2 regions of the Paenibacillus sp. FSL R7-0313 genome follow, and region 2 is predicted to be linked to the other one. Evidence: riboswitches for the same ligand, from Rfam matches in the RefSeq annotation. Region 2 holds a riboswitch; the other holds the start of a gene.
The links. Region 2 has a riboswitch for thiamine pyrophosphate ahead of thiC (phosphomethylpyrimidine synthase ThiC). Riboswitches for the same ligand answer to the same signal wherever they lie in the genome.

Region 1 (7,673 bases), 260 kb from region 2:
TTGGAGGTGGTTGCCTTGTTCAGCTTAATATCTGTCAGATGGCGTATAACCAAAGTTGGCAGCGATACCTCCTGATTAAACCAGCCATCAGCCACATTCATCCGCTGTTCTATAGCCTGTGCCTTGATCCAGAAGAGTCCTGGCCGATACGTGGAGGATTCTTTATTCCAGACTCGTGGGGCAATGGAGACCCCGTACCATCCTTTCCACTTTGCAACAATAACAGCCTTATCCGTTAGCGCTTTCTCAAAAGACCAGGTTGTAGCACTGTCTGGAGCCAGATACAGCTTGCTGCCGGATTGGAGCGTGAAGCTTTGGGGAGCTGTTTCCGTCATGCTTCTGCTCTCCTTCAATGCATACCAACTCGGCAGCCAGAAGTCTCCATGATCGGTTGACTTAAGCTGCATCCACTCGCCTCGAACCGAGGCCAACGTATATTTTTCGTTTTTTGTTGTATAATATTCAATTCCCATTTGGTCAGCAGCCACACTGCCGTCCCTCCTGTTTTTGAACAGAGGGATGTCATTCATGAGTGTAATGATATCTCCTTGTTTGTAGGCTAACTGTGATGATAAAGCTTGAGGGCTTGCCCCCAAGGCTTGCGGTGTCGTAACCGAAGCTTGTCCTCCAAGCACAACCATTTTGGAATCCAGGAGTATCCATCCCGTCAACAGTACAGCTGATAATCCAGTCATGGTAATCCACTTGTACCCCATTCTCTGCCAGTCAGGACCCGTCTTCACTCTCGTTCATCCCCATCCATTAGAAGTTATTTCCATATAGACGCTGCAAACAGGAAAAAGTTACCGGTTACCTCAATATATTTCTCTCTATCTCCCTGTATTACCTTACATCCACCATCGTAGCATGATAAGGAAAGGTAACCCCGATGTAATAAGCAGCTGTTAAGGTGAGGATATAATAAAATACAAACCACAGATCAGCTCGGGAATAGCCAATCTGAATGTAATACGTCCGGCTGGCCCCATCCGTGAATCCCTTCGCTTCCATCGCTACCGCCATTCGCTGTGCACGGCGAATGCTCTGTGCCAGCAGCGGAATAGCGTAACGCTTCAGCGTACCATACACGTTCCAGCGAGAACCACGTTGCCGTGTCCCCCGAATGCGAATAGCGTAACGGAGCGTCTGGAATTCATCCAGCAGAATTGGGATCATGCGCATCGCGGCCAGAAAACTATAAGCATATTTTGCAGGTAGCTTCCACTGCTGCATCAGGGAATAAAACAGCCGTACTGGCTTGGTCGTAAGACCAAAGAGTAACCCAGCCGCCGCCATGCTCAGCGAGCGAAAACCCAAGTGTAGACCGCGATAAAAGCTCTCTTCGGTTATGTGAATCAGTCCCCATTTATACCATGTGGTCTCTCCCTTACCAAACATCATCATACCTGTAGATGTGGAGATAAACACCAGAATGAATGGGGACGCGTACAGGATCAATCTATACCATGGGTGACCTGTCCAGCACAGTAATAACATCATCGCCACAGCAACATTGGCCATTACATTCAGATTGTGAATAAGGATAACGATGACAAACATCATCGTCAGAATGATCATCTTTAATCCCGGATTGACGTTATGAAGCCAGGTTTCACGGTGAGGAAACGACAATTGCATCAGTTAACCTCCCCTCATCTACCGTCCAGATTCGGGTGCAATATCTTTTTACAATTTCACGATCATGGGTAACCATAACAATAGCTGTTCCCTCTCTCCGCAATTGCTCCAGTTGTGCTAACATGGCAAACGTATTGCGGGCATCCTGTCCAAAAGTAGGTTCATCCAACAGCAGTATTCGCTGCTCTCTCACCAGTGCAGAGGCAACGCTCAAGCGTCGTTTCTGCCCCATCGATAATTGGTAGGGATGACGCTCGGACAGGTCGATTAATCCAAATTGATTCAACATATGATCAGTCCTGACAAGTCTTTCTTCCGTTGTAAGCCTGCCCCCCAGCAATGAGAATTCCACTTCTTCCGCGACGGTGTTGGTCACAAATTGAAACTCCGGGTTCTGAAATACAAACGCGATTTGATCTGCAAGCTGCTCCGTTTTGCCAGAAGGCTGGCCTACAACCTCATAATGACCTGTTGTTTTCAGGATATTCATCAGAGATAACAACAATGAACTCTTTCCAGCTCCATTAGCTCCGACAATACCAATCCAGTCTCCATACCATACTTTGGCCTGCTCGACCTGAATGAAGGGTGTTTTCCCACGCCATCCGGTGAACTGCTTCAAGTCCAGTGCAGGCTGATAGGTGGGTGATCCAGGTGATAAGGATGAGACGTGAGATATGGGGGATATACCCGGTGTAACGGATAAGCCAGACGATTGCTGTGCTTCCAAGTTTGAGATGCCGTGATCCACACACACTTGAAGCTCTCCAAAAGCACTTCCCTCTTCTTCCTTAGCTGCCAGCTCTTGCTCCTCCCATATGCCTGGATACCAGATTCCATAAGCCTTCAGCTTGCCTCGTTCATCCGTGAATACCTGCTGCGCTGGCCCATCCGCCACAATCTTTCCTTCAGGTGACAACACAATGATGCGGTCGACCATATCCACAATCTTGTTTATTTTGTGTTCAACGATGATGATCGTTTTATCACTAGCGATCCGTTTAACGGTATCCCACACCTGAGAAGTACCCTCATCATCCAGCAGTGCAGTGGGTTCATCCAAAAACAATACCTCCGGGTCCATGGCAAGCATCGAAGCAATCGCAAGACGCTGCTTCATCCCCTGAGACATGGACTGGATTAATACACGATTCTTTTCAAAGGATAACCCCACCTGATCCAGATAATATTCAATCATACCCGCCATCTCTTCACGCGAAATATTTCGGTTTTCCAGCACAAATGCGATCTCTTCATCCGTAAAGGACATACAGAACTGGGTATCCGGATCTTGAAAGACCACTCCTGCTTTGGCGGGAACCTGAATATCATCACATTTCATTGGAATCTCAACCGAACGTGGTATCAGACCGCTCAGAATTTGCAATAACGTCGATTTACCGGAGCCACTCGGGCCAAGCAACAGCACTTTCTCTCCTTGACGCACAGAAAGAGACAAGCCTTGAAATACCAAGGCTTTCTCTCCCGGGAACTTGCATCTTAGATTTGTCACACTTACCGCTTGCGAATTCCCCTCTCCGCTCATCTAATCCAACGCCTCATAATCCTGTTTGGATACCGGTCTGAGGGAGCGTGTTACACCGGTCAGTTCCAATGCTTTGGCGAGATAATAAGCAAACACTCCGGCAATCAAGATGCTTCCGATGAAGCGGAATCCGATAAATAACGTATAATTCCAAGCCGAGAGTGAATCAATATACCCGTATTGATAATCCAGCAAAAGCGAAGCCGCTGCAGCTCCTATGGCTGCAAGACAAGTGACAAACAGATTGGTTTTTCGATACAAAAATGCGGCGAAGAATATCTCGGCTCCCAACCCTTGCAACAAACCATACACAAGTGTGGACATGCCCCATTCACTGCCCAGAAAGGCACTTACCGTTGAAGCCGCAACTTCGGCAAGAATAGCCACGCCTGGTTTACGAATGATAACAAAAGCAAACGTGCCCGCCATAAACCACATGCCGTAGATCATCTGCTCCGCATGAACGCCAAATGGTTTCATCAAGTCATATGTAGGTCCCCATATCTTGTAAATCACCCCAAATACCACTGCGATCACGATGGTTACCAGAATATCCGTTAGTTTCAATCGCTTGTTGCCTGCTGTTGTTGCCATGTTCTCTACGTCCTTCCTCTGTTCCCTGTGAGGGTTATCAAAATAAACGAAAAAAGCCTCCCCGGTTCCGGGCAGGCCTTACGTACAGTGTACAATCCTCACAATGATGTAATGGATGGATGTCGAAAATACGGAATATCAACCAGCACCCCTCCGCCCTGGCAGCTACATCACCACAGTTCAAAGAGTCAGATGTTCATCCACGTTCATTCCCCACAATTCACCCTTACATATCGCAAATCTATGTTCTCTACGCTGGCATTACCCAGATCAGATGTACGGTCAGCGGCACAAGGCCACTCTCTCAGCCCAACTTCATTGAGCTCCCGGTTCACTTATTTCATTGCTTCTAATGTACATCAGATGGGTATTTGTGGCAATCCCTAGAAAAAGCTTTATTTGGGGTAACAGGGAACAGGACATCGGATGGTTCACTTTCCATAATATGAAACATTTAGGTTATGTAGTCCGTCTTAAACATTAGAAGGGAGATTGATAGTGATGAAAGATTACAACTCTGTTTGGCAGCTTAAAACATGGAAAATGGTCCTTGCCGCTTCGATACTCACCGCAGGCACGGCACCTGCCTTACTCTCATCCACTGTGGCGGAAGCCGCAGCAACCAAACCTAAACCGACAGCTTATATTAACAATGTTCAAGCTCAATATGATGTTGTCATACGGCAGGGTATTACGTACGTGGCATTGACGGAGCTTCAATTCCTCGGCAACTATACGTTTGGTTACAATAACAAAACAAAAGAGATCAGCATTAATACAGGCAGCGATAAGTATGTCCTTACACCTAACAGCAAAACAATGAAGAAAAACGGTCAGAATGCGACATTATCCTCAGCGCCGATTCTGGTGAATGGTAAAGCGATGCTTCCGCTCCGTGCCATCGGTGAAGCTTTTGGTGCCAAGGTGCAGTGGAACCAGAAGGCCAAGGAAGCCTACATTTACACTACCGATGCTACGATTGTAAAAGAATATAACAGTTCCGATCTGACTGTGGCGCGTGAAGCCGCACTGCATCTGCCCCGCTTTTCTGAACTGGGACAAGCACGTCTGGACATTCGCAACCCTTTGGGTCCAGTGGATTCATCTATTGAATACATTTTTGAACAAGGCAAAAAAGATCGTTTCTTCGTTGTTGAGGATAACGATCTGATCAGTTATTATATCCTCAAAAATGGAAGTGCCCTACTACAATGGCAGGCCAACATCAGCAAAAGTGCTGGAACCATCGGTGACCTGTTCTTTATTAAAACCAAAGCCGTTGCTGAAGCAGGGACTCGTCCTTCCGTAGCAGGTCAAACACTCGTATCATTCAAGTACTCTCGCATGCTTGAAGAAACCTCTTACGAGATCATGAACAAATTGGGCTCTATTGATACCGGTTCTGTTGCCCCCGAGAAAGGCAAAGTCATCGTTGAAGTTCCGGGAGAAAAATAATTTGAGCCTCCGCTATAATACATGGCTCAGCAGAACGATAAGAACTATACTATGACATCGCATTACAAAAAGCGTCCCTCAAAGTCAGTGTGGCAATGACCTTGGGACGCTCTTTTTGGCGTTATATTTTAACTTCAAATCACACGTGGAGCTTAAACTTGTACCAACTCCAGCGATTCAATCTCCTGTTTAATATTGCGTATTGCCGGATTGACTGGTCTTACCTGAAGCAAATCCCTTAAACAGGGTTGGCACTTTGGAATAGCGGGTATTCGTAATTTTCCCTTGAGATACACTGCTGTCTGTACGCATAATCGAATCTTTCACATTGGAAATGTTGGAGTTATCCAGCGTCATATTAACTGCGAAGGAAGTTCCACCATTTTGTCGAACCAGTTTGCCAATATCATCTGCACGGAAATTTTTGATGTTAATTGTTCCAGCTGCATTCATCTGGAATACTTTATCATAAGCCTTGTACGCTGCCCCACCGGTAATATTAACCGTTCCAGCCGACTTCAATGTCAGAGCATCCTCGCCTACGTCCTCCCAGACTACATTCGAAATATTACAGTTACCATAACAGTGAACACCATCGGCAGCAGGTGATCCGATATTTACATTTTTGAGCGTGGCCCCTGCCTCCAGCCGGAAGACTGGCTTCTGGCCCTCTGCTTGAGAACCGTCACCCAATGTGGAAGGATTGGCTACAAATGTTTTGCCTTGACCGTCATAGGTCGTGCCCTTTGGAACAACAATCGTTGAATTAACAACTGTAGGTGCAGCAGCAACCGGAACTGCACCAAATATGGAAGCAACCAAACCAGCGGACAACAACAACGTCAATATTTTTTTCATAATTTTATTCCTCCCTTATTCTCTCGTTATTTGGTAGTGTACAAGCCTAAGCTTGTCCTGGAAGTTCGTCAGAGGTGCACCTCTGTCCGACCCACAACCTAATCCTACCAAATAAGGAAGGTAACTAGAATAATCATTAGATCACGTTTGTATTTTCCAGCATTGAGCCTGATGTTTCAGCATGCTTTGAGGTATCATGTCTACTTGTTATGTACCGATATCAACTTCGGATATGCTCTATTTAAGCAACCAAAAGTTTCCGACAAAAAAAAGAAACCCTTAGTCTTTTTATAGACAGGGTTTCTACATGATACATTTAAAACTAATCTAAGTACTCTCTTTATTCTAGAGTTTCCAATTCATCTTCGTTAATTTCATCCGATGGTTGAAGTGAAGTGAGTGGATCAACATTAGTAAATTGATTTACTGTTTCATAAGTAACCACACCTTCTTCAGAAACGATCATTCTGAGAACAACCCAGTATCTTTCATTACCACTGGCATCTGCGACAGTATACGTTGCACTTGGAGTGGCTACAGCACCACGGAACACGTCAATTTTGGCACCAGATTTCTTGATTGTGCTTGATCCAGAAAAATGATGAACATAGAATGTATACGTTCCAGGAAGTAAATGACGAATGGTTGTTGTTTCAGGTCCGTAAGACGTTACATCATCCAAATCCAAATCAACCATAAGTTCACCATTATTATAATATTGTTTATCAGAGTAGTACGTATGGAACATTCCTTCATCACCTGCTGGACCTACGAGGTGTGAATCCAGATCCACTGGATCTTTACCCCAAGTTAACACGAAGCGTGTTTCATCTTGTGTAGGTATTTCAATAGCAGTTTGATTCTCACGTTTATTCTCCACATTTACTGCCGAGACACCAATGAGATAAGTTGTAATATATTTTGTATCTCCACCTCCAAGTTCACCTGTGTAGATGCCTGGGGGAAGATTGATATAGTAGTTTCCTTGAGTATTCGTTTTGACAGTACCAACAATTTCACCTGTTTTGTTGTCCAGGCCTCTTCTAAAAGAAATACTTAAATTGGCAACCGGTGTTCCAGCTACATCCTTGATGTGACCACCGAATCCAGTAAGTTTGATTGCACCACTTTGACTTCCTGCAAAATGTGTTTTATTAACATCTGACTCCACAGTGATGTACAATGTGGCACCATAGTTATCAATAGCATCAAAAGTAAATTCGCCATTGCGGTACTGCAAGTTATTCAATTGTTGTTCCGCCCCATCAAAATAGGCACGAACTACGAAATCATTTGCAGCCAGTTCGGAAGGTTCCAAACCCTCAGAAAAATTCAACTTTACACTTCCATTTGTAACTTGAATCCCTTTGAGTGTCGGATAGACTGTTCCTTCGTTATAGACTGCAACGGTTACCGGAACATTGATTTCGAAATCTCCATATTTAGCTTTTACCACTGTCGTACCATTGCCTTTAGCTTGAATCTTGCCTGAGTCAACAATGGCAATGGTGCTATCCTCGACATTCCATTCTGCAATGGAAGTGATATCTTTGATCGCTGAGGTAGCGATACCCGTGAATAC
Region 2 (7,673 bases):
ACCTCGCTTCCATCGTCACTGCACTACGCAGTGTATCCACTTCCCATGCTAATGCGGCGCGTGAGCTTCTGGTCGAAAAACTTAGCAGTATCGTCCCTGAATCCAAAAATGACGATTTTCAGGCCAATACCAATCGATTCATTGTTGATTATTCAACCTGGACGCATCCCGAAGCGCTGAAAATCAAGCTTGAAGTTATCGAACAGGGTATGGATCAATTACGCCCCGTAACCTTTACCTACTGCAGTGCGGAAGGTATCCATACTCACCGAACTGCCGACCCTCATACCATCGTACTCAAGAAGCATTCCTGGTATCTGTATGCTTTTTGTCACGAGCGGAATCAATTTCGCATGTTCAAGCTTGTGCGCATGCAAGATGTCACACTTGCTAATGAGCACTTTGAGCGTAAAGTCATCAACCCACAGGACAGACCCTGGCAACAGGAATGGAGCCGCCCAGACAATCAAGCTAGGTTAACCTTGAAATTCCATGCTCGTGTCCGTCATATTGCGGAAGAATGGTTTGGGATCGAGAACGTCATGCCTGATGGGACTGGGTATTATATCAGCCAGGTTGCTTTTCCTGAGGATAGCTGGTTATATGGGTTCATTCTGGGCTTCGGCGCGGACGTTGAAGTATTGGAACCTCAGCATATTCGGGATGAAATCTGCCGTATCGCGGAGCAAATTGTACAAAATTATATACCCCCAACTCAAACCTGACAGACAGCTGTCCAGTTCCTACCCGTATACTTCAGATATATTCAATCTGTACATATATGAGGAGGAACTAATCATGAACGTCACTGTATGTCAAAGCTGCGGTATGCCGCTCACCACCCCTGCCCAATTCGGAACGGAAGCAGATGGAAGCACAACCCGTGAGTACTGTATTTATTGTTACAAAGAGGGCAAGTTTGAGCAGCCCGGTATGTCACTTGAAGGCATGACGGAGATGTGCACTGCCATTCTGAAGGACGAAGGCATGGATGAGGAATCCGCTCGTTCGATGCTGCGTAACCAGCTTCCTTTTTTGAAGCGTTGGCGCACGAATACAACGGATCAACATGCAGAATCACTCGCTGAAAACCCTACTGCTTCTGCTAATCTTGGTCAGGTAACAACAGATCATTCGTTCTCTGCCCAGCCCGTTCGTTATGTCACTCTTCCTGGCAAACGCATTGCCGGCGTATCCGCCCGCACAACCAACGCCATTGAGATCAGTGGCAAAGGCTGTATTCAGGGACTCTGGAACAATTATTTTGTCTCAGAGCACCTCCCTGCACCTGAAGTTGTTCGCTATGGTTGTTACACGGATTACACCGATGGGATAACCGGAGAATACACCATACTGGTAGGGCATGAGGTCAGTCCGAACGAATCATTGCCTGAAGGATTGGATGACACTTCACTCCCTCTTGCAACTTACGCCGTATTCACTTCCAGAAAAGGACCGATGGCAGAGGTTGTTGGCGAAGCCTGGGGAGCCATATGGGCATGGGACAAACAAAGCGATCGTACGTTCACCGGGGATTTTGAATTATATGATGAACGCAGCCTGAATCCCGAGAGTGTACAAGTGGATATATACATCGCTGTTCGCCAAAGTAGATAAAGCCCAACACGATACCACCTCACACAGGATCAAAGTTTCCCTGGCATCCTTCTGTATATCATGCAAGCTGCCGAGTTCGCTCGGCAGTTTTTTTGTTATATACGGAACTACATCACCCCCTAAACAACCCGACCATGGTACCAAGTTAGTTAGCATGCTTTGCATCATTTAACCAGACAATATGCCTCATAAGCGGGTACCATTGACTTCCTTAAAATTGGGACTATTCACATAACAACCGATTCGATCCTCCCATATCAAACCTTTCATATCAGGTCCTTTACTCCTGAATTTCCCTAAAAACGTTTACATCTCCTTAAAACCGGGTAAAATCACTACAATCCAATTGGAATTACATTCTAAAGTCATCTATTTCGTCTAACAAGTCACATGTACCTATATGCGCACCTGGCATGGTAACCAGTCGAAATACATAATTCAAAAAAACGCATCAAAGGAGGAACCAAGATGATCCGCATGCCTATTCAGCAAATGATCCCGTACCATCACCAATATCCGCGCAACACGGCGACCACTGCTCCTAAAAAGGAGAATGAGAACACTCAAGGTCTATCCTTTCATGAAATTCTACAGCAAAAAATGGCGAAGAAAAATGCTTCTCCTTCCCTTAGATAAAAATGGACACCGGACCCTATTCGAGTCAGGTTATCGACCGTCTTTCCGCAGCTTGGCGGAAGGGCGGTTATTGGCGTTGAGCCATAAACGACTGTACAGTTCTAAGGCATGTTTCTATAATGGTTTAAATATCTACAATCATTTCCATGACATGACATATACGAACTGTAAAAGGGGACTTAGCACATGATCACCATTGGTTGTTTTCACGCTCATTATTCCAACATCGCCTTAATTGAAGAGACGCTTGCTCCTTATGAAGTTGAATTGGTCCATTACGTCGATCCAGGTCTGGACCGTCTTAAACATGACGCTGACTTTTCCGAGGTCGTTATTCACGAGAAGGTAGCCCAGACGCTCCAATGGATCGCTGAGTGTCATGCCGATGCCATTCTGGTCACGTGTACCCTGTTTGCGACAGTACTGGAGCAGGAAGCCACACAGGTCCCTGTGCCCGTGATCGGCATAGATGATCCGTTATTGCAGGAGATGCGGCGAGTAGCAGGAGATTACATAATAGCATTCACCAACCCGGCAACCGTTGAAGGAACGATGGCACGGTTGAATCAGGCATTACAGCAAGAGGATGAGAATGGGCAACTACACGTTGCCAAGACATATCAGACGGAAGCGGTATGCATCCCTGGGACATTTGAGTTGATTATGCGTGGAGATCAGCAAGGGTATCTCGAAGCGGTACGAGAAGGCTTACAGCAGATTGCTGAGCAGTATCCGGGTAAAACGGTAGTGGCAGCCCAACTGTCTATGGCTCCCGCTGCTGCACAGGTTACAACGAATGGTGGTATTCAGATCCATAGTCCGCTGGCATTGCTTGCCGCGTATTTGGAGAAGAATTTGGGCCTGGCTCGATAGTAGTAGCGGGTTTGGAGTGAAATATTACAATCGCTAAAATCATGTGAAAACTACTATATTGCTTCCTTTTGCAAAATAAAAATGCTCTCGAACAAGAGCATTTCAAATGGTATAATCACTTTGTACAGCCAATTTGTGGTGGGAAATAGGCTTGCCTCCAGTGGGAGGTGATCCTATGAACTTCTCTTTTAACGACGTAATCGTGTTCGCGATGTTAATTATTGCGCTCCTGACATACATCGATCGTAAAAAGAAGTGACCCGCCACAGGTTGACGGCCTGACGGGTCACTTCATCTGAACTTGCTGCACTCGGAGGAATACCCACCGCAAATGCTGTGCAGGAGTAGCCATTGGCCTGGCTACTCTTATTGGTGTTTACTTACATTCATTTTATTAAACATCTGCTAGACAATCAACCATAATGCTGATAAAAAGTATCAGGAAGCTGATCAGTAAGATGAAGCAGACGACATAATAGCAGTATTCTCACCTACAAACGATGTCAGACTGCCCAGCTTGCGCTGTACCCGCTCCTAGGAACGTGTCCGATATTCCTCGGCCTTTTCCTGCATGCCCGCTGCTACAGCCTCATTCTCGGACAATCCTTTGTCCGCCGCAAAGGTACGAATGTCCTGCGTAATGCGCATGCTACAGAACTTCGGACCGCACATGGAGCAAAAATGAGCTTCCTTAGCCCCTTCTGCTGGCAGCGTCTCATCATGGTAGGACAGCGCACGTTCAGGGTCTAGCGACAGGTTGAACTGGTCCCTCCAGCGGAACTCGAAGCGTGCCTTGGACAATGCATCATCGCGGCGTTGAGCACGCGGATGGCCTTTCGCTAGATCGGCGGCATGAGCTGCGATCTTGTAGGCGATAACCCCTTCCCGCACATCATCCTTGTTGGGCAGGCCCAAATGTTCTTTTGGCGTAACATAACAGAGCATGGACGTGCCGAACCAGCCAATCATGGCCGCACCAATGGCGGAGGTGATGTGATCGTAACCCGGGGCAATGTCGGTCGTCAGCGGCCCCAGCGTATAGAACGGTGCCTCTTGGCATATCTCCATCTGCAAGTCCACATTCTCTTTGATCTTGTGCATCGGCACATGCCCCGGGCCTTCGATCATCACCTGCACATCATGCTTCCATGCGATCTGCGTCAGTTCACCGAGCGTAGCCAGTTCCGCCATCTGTGCTTCATCATTCGCATCGTAGATACTGCCTGGACGAAGTCCATCTCCCAGCGAAAACGCCACATCATACCTTTTCATAATCTCGCAGATTTCTTCAAAATGGGTGTACAAAAAATTCTCCTGATGATGCGCCAGACACCATGCTGCCATAATGGACCCGCCGCGGGACACAATGCCTGTCATCCGCTTGGCCGTCATCGGGATATAACGCAGCAGTACACCTGCATGAATCGTAAAGTAGTCCACGCCCTGCTCTGCCTGCTCTATGAGTGTGTCACGGTACAACTCCCAGGTCAGCGCTTCCGCTTCGCCATTCACCTTCTCCAGCGCCTGATACAGCGGCACCGTACCAATCGGCACAGGTGAATTACGGATGATCCATTCCCGGGTGGTATGAATGTTTTTGCCTGTGGACAGATCCATCACCGTATCCGATCCCCATCGTACCGCCCAGGTCATCTTCTCGACCTCTTCCTCAATGGAGGAAGATACGGCAGAGTTACCTATGTTGGCATTGATCTTCACGTGAAAATGACGACCGATCAACATCGGCTCACTCTCCGGGTGATTGATGTTGGATGGCAGAATGGCCCGTCCACTCGCCAGCTCCTGCCTCACAAATTCCGGTTCCACGCCTTCACGAATGGCGGCAAACTCCATCTCTGCCGTAATGACTCCTTGCCTCGCGTAGTGCATCTGGGTCACACAGCGTCCTGGCTGTGCCCGCAGCGGTCTGCCACGTAATCCAGGGTACTCTTCGGCTCCCGCTCTCTTCCCTCCGTGCTTCAGTCCGTTATCCTCCGGTTTAACCGTACGGCCCTGATAAGCTTCAACATCGCCGCGCTCTGTGATCCATCGGGTGCGCAGGGCTGGCAGACCTGCACGGATATCCGCATGAAATGCGGGATCGGTCATCGGGCCGCTCGTATCGTAGACACGCAGCGGTTCGTTATGCTCCACCCCTTGGGGAGTATTCGTGTCATGAAGGGCTATCTCACGCTCCGGTACAGCAATGTCCGGCCGTGAGCCCTGAATGTAGACTTTGCGGCTGCCCGGAAAAGGCTGAACCCGTCCGGCCGCTCCTGTTTCTTTTCCCACCTGCTGACCGTTATGTTCCTGTTCCATCGCTTGTTGTCCCGTTTGGTTTCCTGTACTCATGTTCGCTTGTCTCCTCCTCAGTGTTCGTTCACTTGGTTTCATTGGTATCGTCATCAGCTCACTTACGCACCTGTCCCAAATCATCCAGAGCACAGAGAAGAAAGAGCGATCCTACACCAGACCAGAGGAGACATTATTTATGTACAGTTCACAACAGACGGAGGCTGCCACAGATCATCGATCTATAAGACTTCCCTCCTCATCCAAGCCCACTTCCGCAGGTTATCGAAAAAGAAGCCCATAAAATCCGCGCTATATCGCCCGTTCCCTGTATATAAAAAAGCCGGTCCCCGAAGGAACCGACTTTTATGTCCATCACCAATAATGCACCTTCAATCAGCTCCTTAACGGAGACTACAAGGGTCACATCATGAGGTGGTTGAGGTCATATCGCCGATTACTTCCCTACGCTGGTATGATCCAGATCAGGTGCAAAGGGTCCGGAATCTCATGCGATTCCGTCTCAGTCCGGACAATTCGGACTCCCCCAGTAACGTTAGTAAGTTGCGGCTTACATAAGCCGCCGTTCATATTCAATGAAGCTGGCTCCGTTGGGCCGTCCATTACAGAGTAGCGCAACCGGAACATAAAAACAACCTTTATATTCCAGAACACTAACTCAATTGGAGAAAAAACCTCACCTCAACATCAGGATAACATGAGCCCCATCTGCGTAGCAGCATCCTTCAACACAGGTGCGTATTCATGCAATGTCTCCTGCGAGAGTCGGCTGACAGGCCCTGAGACCGAGAGCGCAGCTGCAATATTGCCTCTGCGATCCATAATCGGTACAGATACCGCGGCAGCTCCCGGCTCACGTTCCTCATAACTCGTCGCATATCCGTTATCCCGGATATCTCCCATTTGCGCTAAATACACCGCGGGATCAATAAACACCGGCCATTCCGGGCCGTTCATCAGTTCTTCACGATCCTCGTCCGTGGCAAACGCCATCAAAACTTTGCTGGAAGCGCCCACAGACAGCGGGAGTCTAACACCAACGGGGGCGACTCGGCGAATCGCCTGATCACTTTGCACAGCCTGAATCCGTATCCGTTCACTCCCATCACGCAGGTACAGACTCACGGTCTCTCCCAATCGATCTCTCAGTCGCTCCATCGCAGGCAGCAGCAGAATAGCGGGATCATCACTGCGGGACATATGAGCTGACAGCTCCCAGATTCGGATGCCAAGTCGGTACTTCTCTGTTGCTGCATCACGGATCACGAACCCTCGATCCTCCAGCGTAGCCATCAAACGGTGCACTGTACTTTTGTGCAAGCCGATCTGGCTGGCAATTTCGGTGAGTCCCAGATCACTGCGTGTGGTAAAACATAATAATATATCCAGCGCCCGTTCCACAGCCCGGACGGTTAACTTGCGATCTTCCATGGCATAATGCCCTCCTCATGTTTCATCACATGAAACTTGGTTACATAAATTATATGAGAAACGGTCTCATCTGTAAACCAAAAAGAGCCAAAATCAAAATAGGCTAACCTGTAAATTTTTCCTTTTTATAAGACTTAATCCCCTGTAATTTACACACTAAGGTAATGTTACCCATATATCTTAAGAACTATATAACAATTGCGTAACAAATGCCCTCAATCAATTGACTTTGACTATACTGGAACATACGATAAAGATATATTACATTAAGATATCGCTCTGAAGCAGGCTCTGAAATAAACGCAATTCTCTTTTCATGTCGTTGTTATCTTCAACTGAACTTCAAAGGAGGGGCATTCATGTATCCAACATCCCAGAGCGAAGCCCCGCTGCATACAAAAGTGTCCGATCTGCCCTCTTCCCTATCACCGAGGCTGATTCGGTTCAAACATATTATCGTAGCGTTGCTGCTCTCCGTTGTATTTTTTCTACTGTTTTGTTTTATCGCACTGCATGGTTATATCGCATGGGTATTATCCAATCCTACTGTAGCACCGGTCTTCTCCAATCCAATGCAGGCCAAGAACATGAAGTATGAAGACATCACGTTCCCGGCAGCAGATGGCAGCCGGACGATGCAGGGATGGTATATACCTGCTGACAATGCTGCAAGCAAAACGATTATTTTCAGTCACGGCTATGGTGCCAATCGTGAAGAAACATGGGTACCCATGTATGACCTGGCACACTATGCCCATCAACTTGGGTTCAACGTGGTCATGTTCGATTATGGCTTCGCCTCA

Region 1: it holds a riboswitch for thiamine pyrophosphate, as region 2 does, so the genes downstream of both, NSQ38_RS00435 (ECF transporter S component) here and thiC (phosphomethylpyrimidine synthase ThiC) in region 2, are expected to answer to the same signal.

The regions. Positions count from the first base shown of each region.
Region 1 covers NZ_CP150219.1:118,520-126,192, forward strand. Annotated here, with positions in the region: gene NSQ38_RS00420 (PQQ-binding-like beta-propeller repeat protein) at 1-743, opposite strand, end outside; gene NSQ38_RS00425 (energy-coupling factor transporter transmembrane component T) at 844-1,638, opposite strand; gene NSQ38_RS00430 (ABC transporter ATP-binding protein) at 1,613-3,184, opposite strand; gene NSQ38_RS00435 (ECF transporter S component) at 3,185-3,778, opposite strand; TPP riboswitch at 4,009-4,119, opposite strand; gene NSQ38_RS00440 (copper amine oxidase N-terminal domain-containing protein) at 4,280-5,233, shown strand; gene NSQ38_RS00445 (pectate lyase) at 5,423-6,091, opposite strand; gene NSQ38_RS00450 (S-layer homology domain-containing protein) at 6,432-7,673, opposite strand, start outside.
Region 2 covers NZ_CP150219.1:380,725-388,397, forward strand. Annotated here, with positions in the region: gene NSQ38_RS01495 (YafY family protein) at 1-725, shown strand, start outside; gene NSQ38_RS01500 (zinc ribbon domain-containing protein) at 799-1,617, shown strand; gene NSQ38_RS01505 (hypothetical protein) at 2,086-2,253, shown strand; gene NSQ38_RS01510 (hypothetical protein) at 2,440-3,126, shown strand; gene thiC (phosphomethylpyrimidine synthase ThiC) at 3,661-5,445, opposite strand; TPP riboswitch at 5,864-5,977, opposite strand; gene NSQ38_RS01520 (IclR family transcriptional regulator) at 6,127-6,870, opposite strand; gene NSQ38_RS01525 (alpha/beta fold hydrolase) at 7,230-7,673, shown strand, end outside.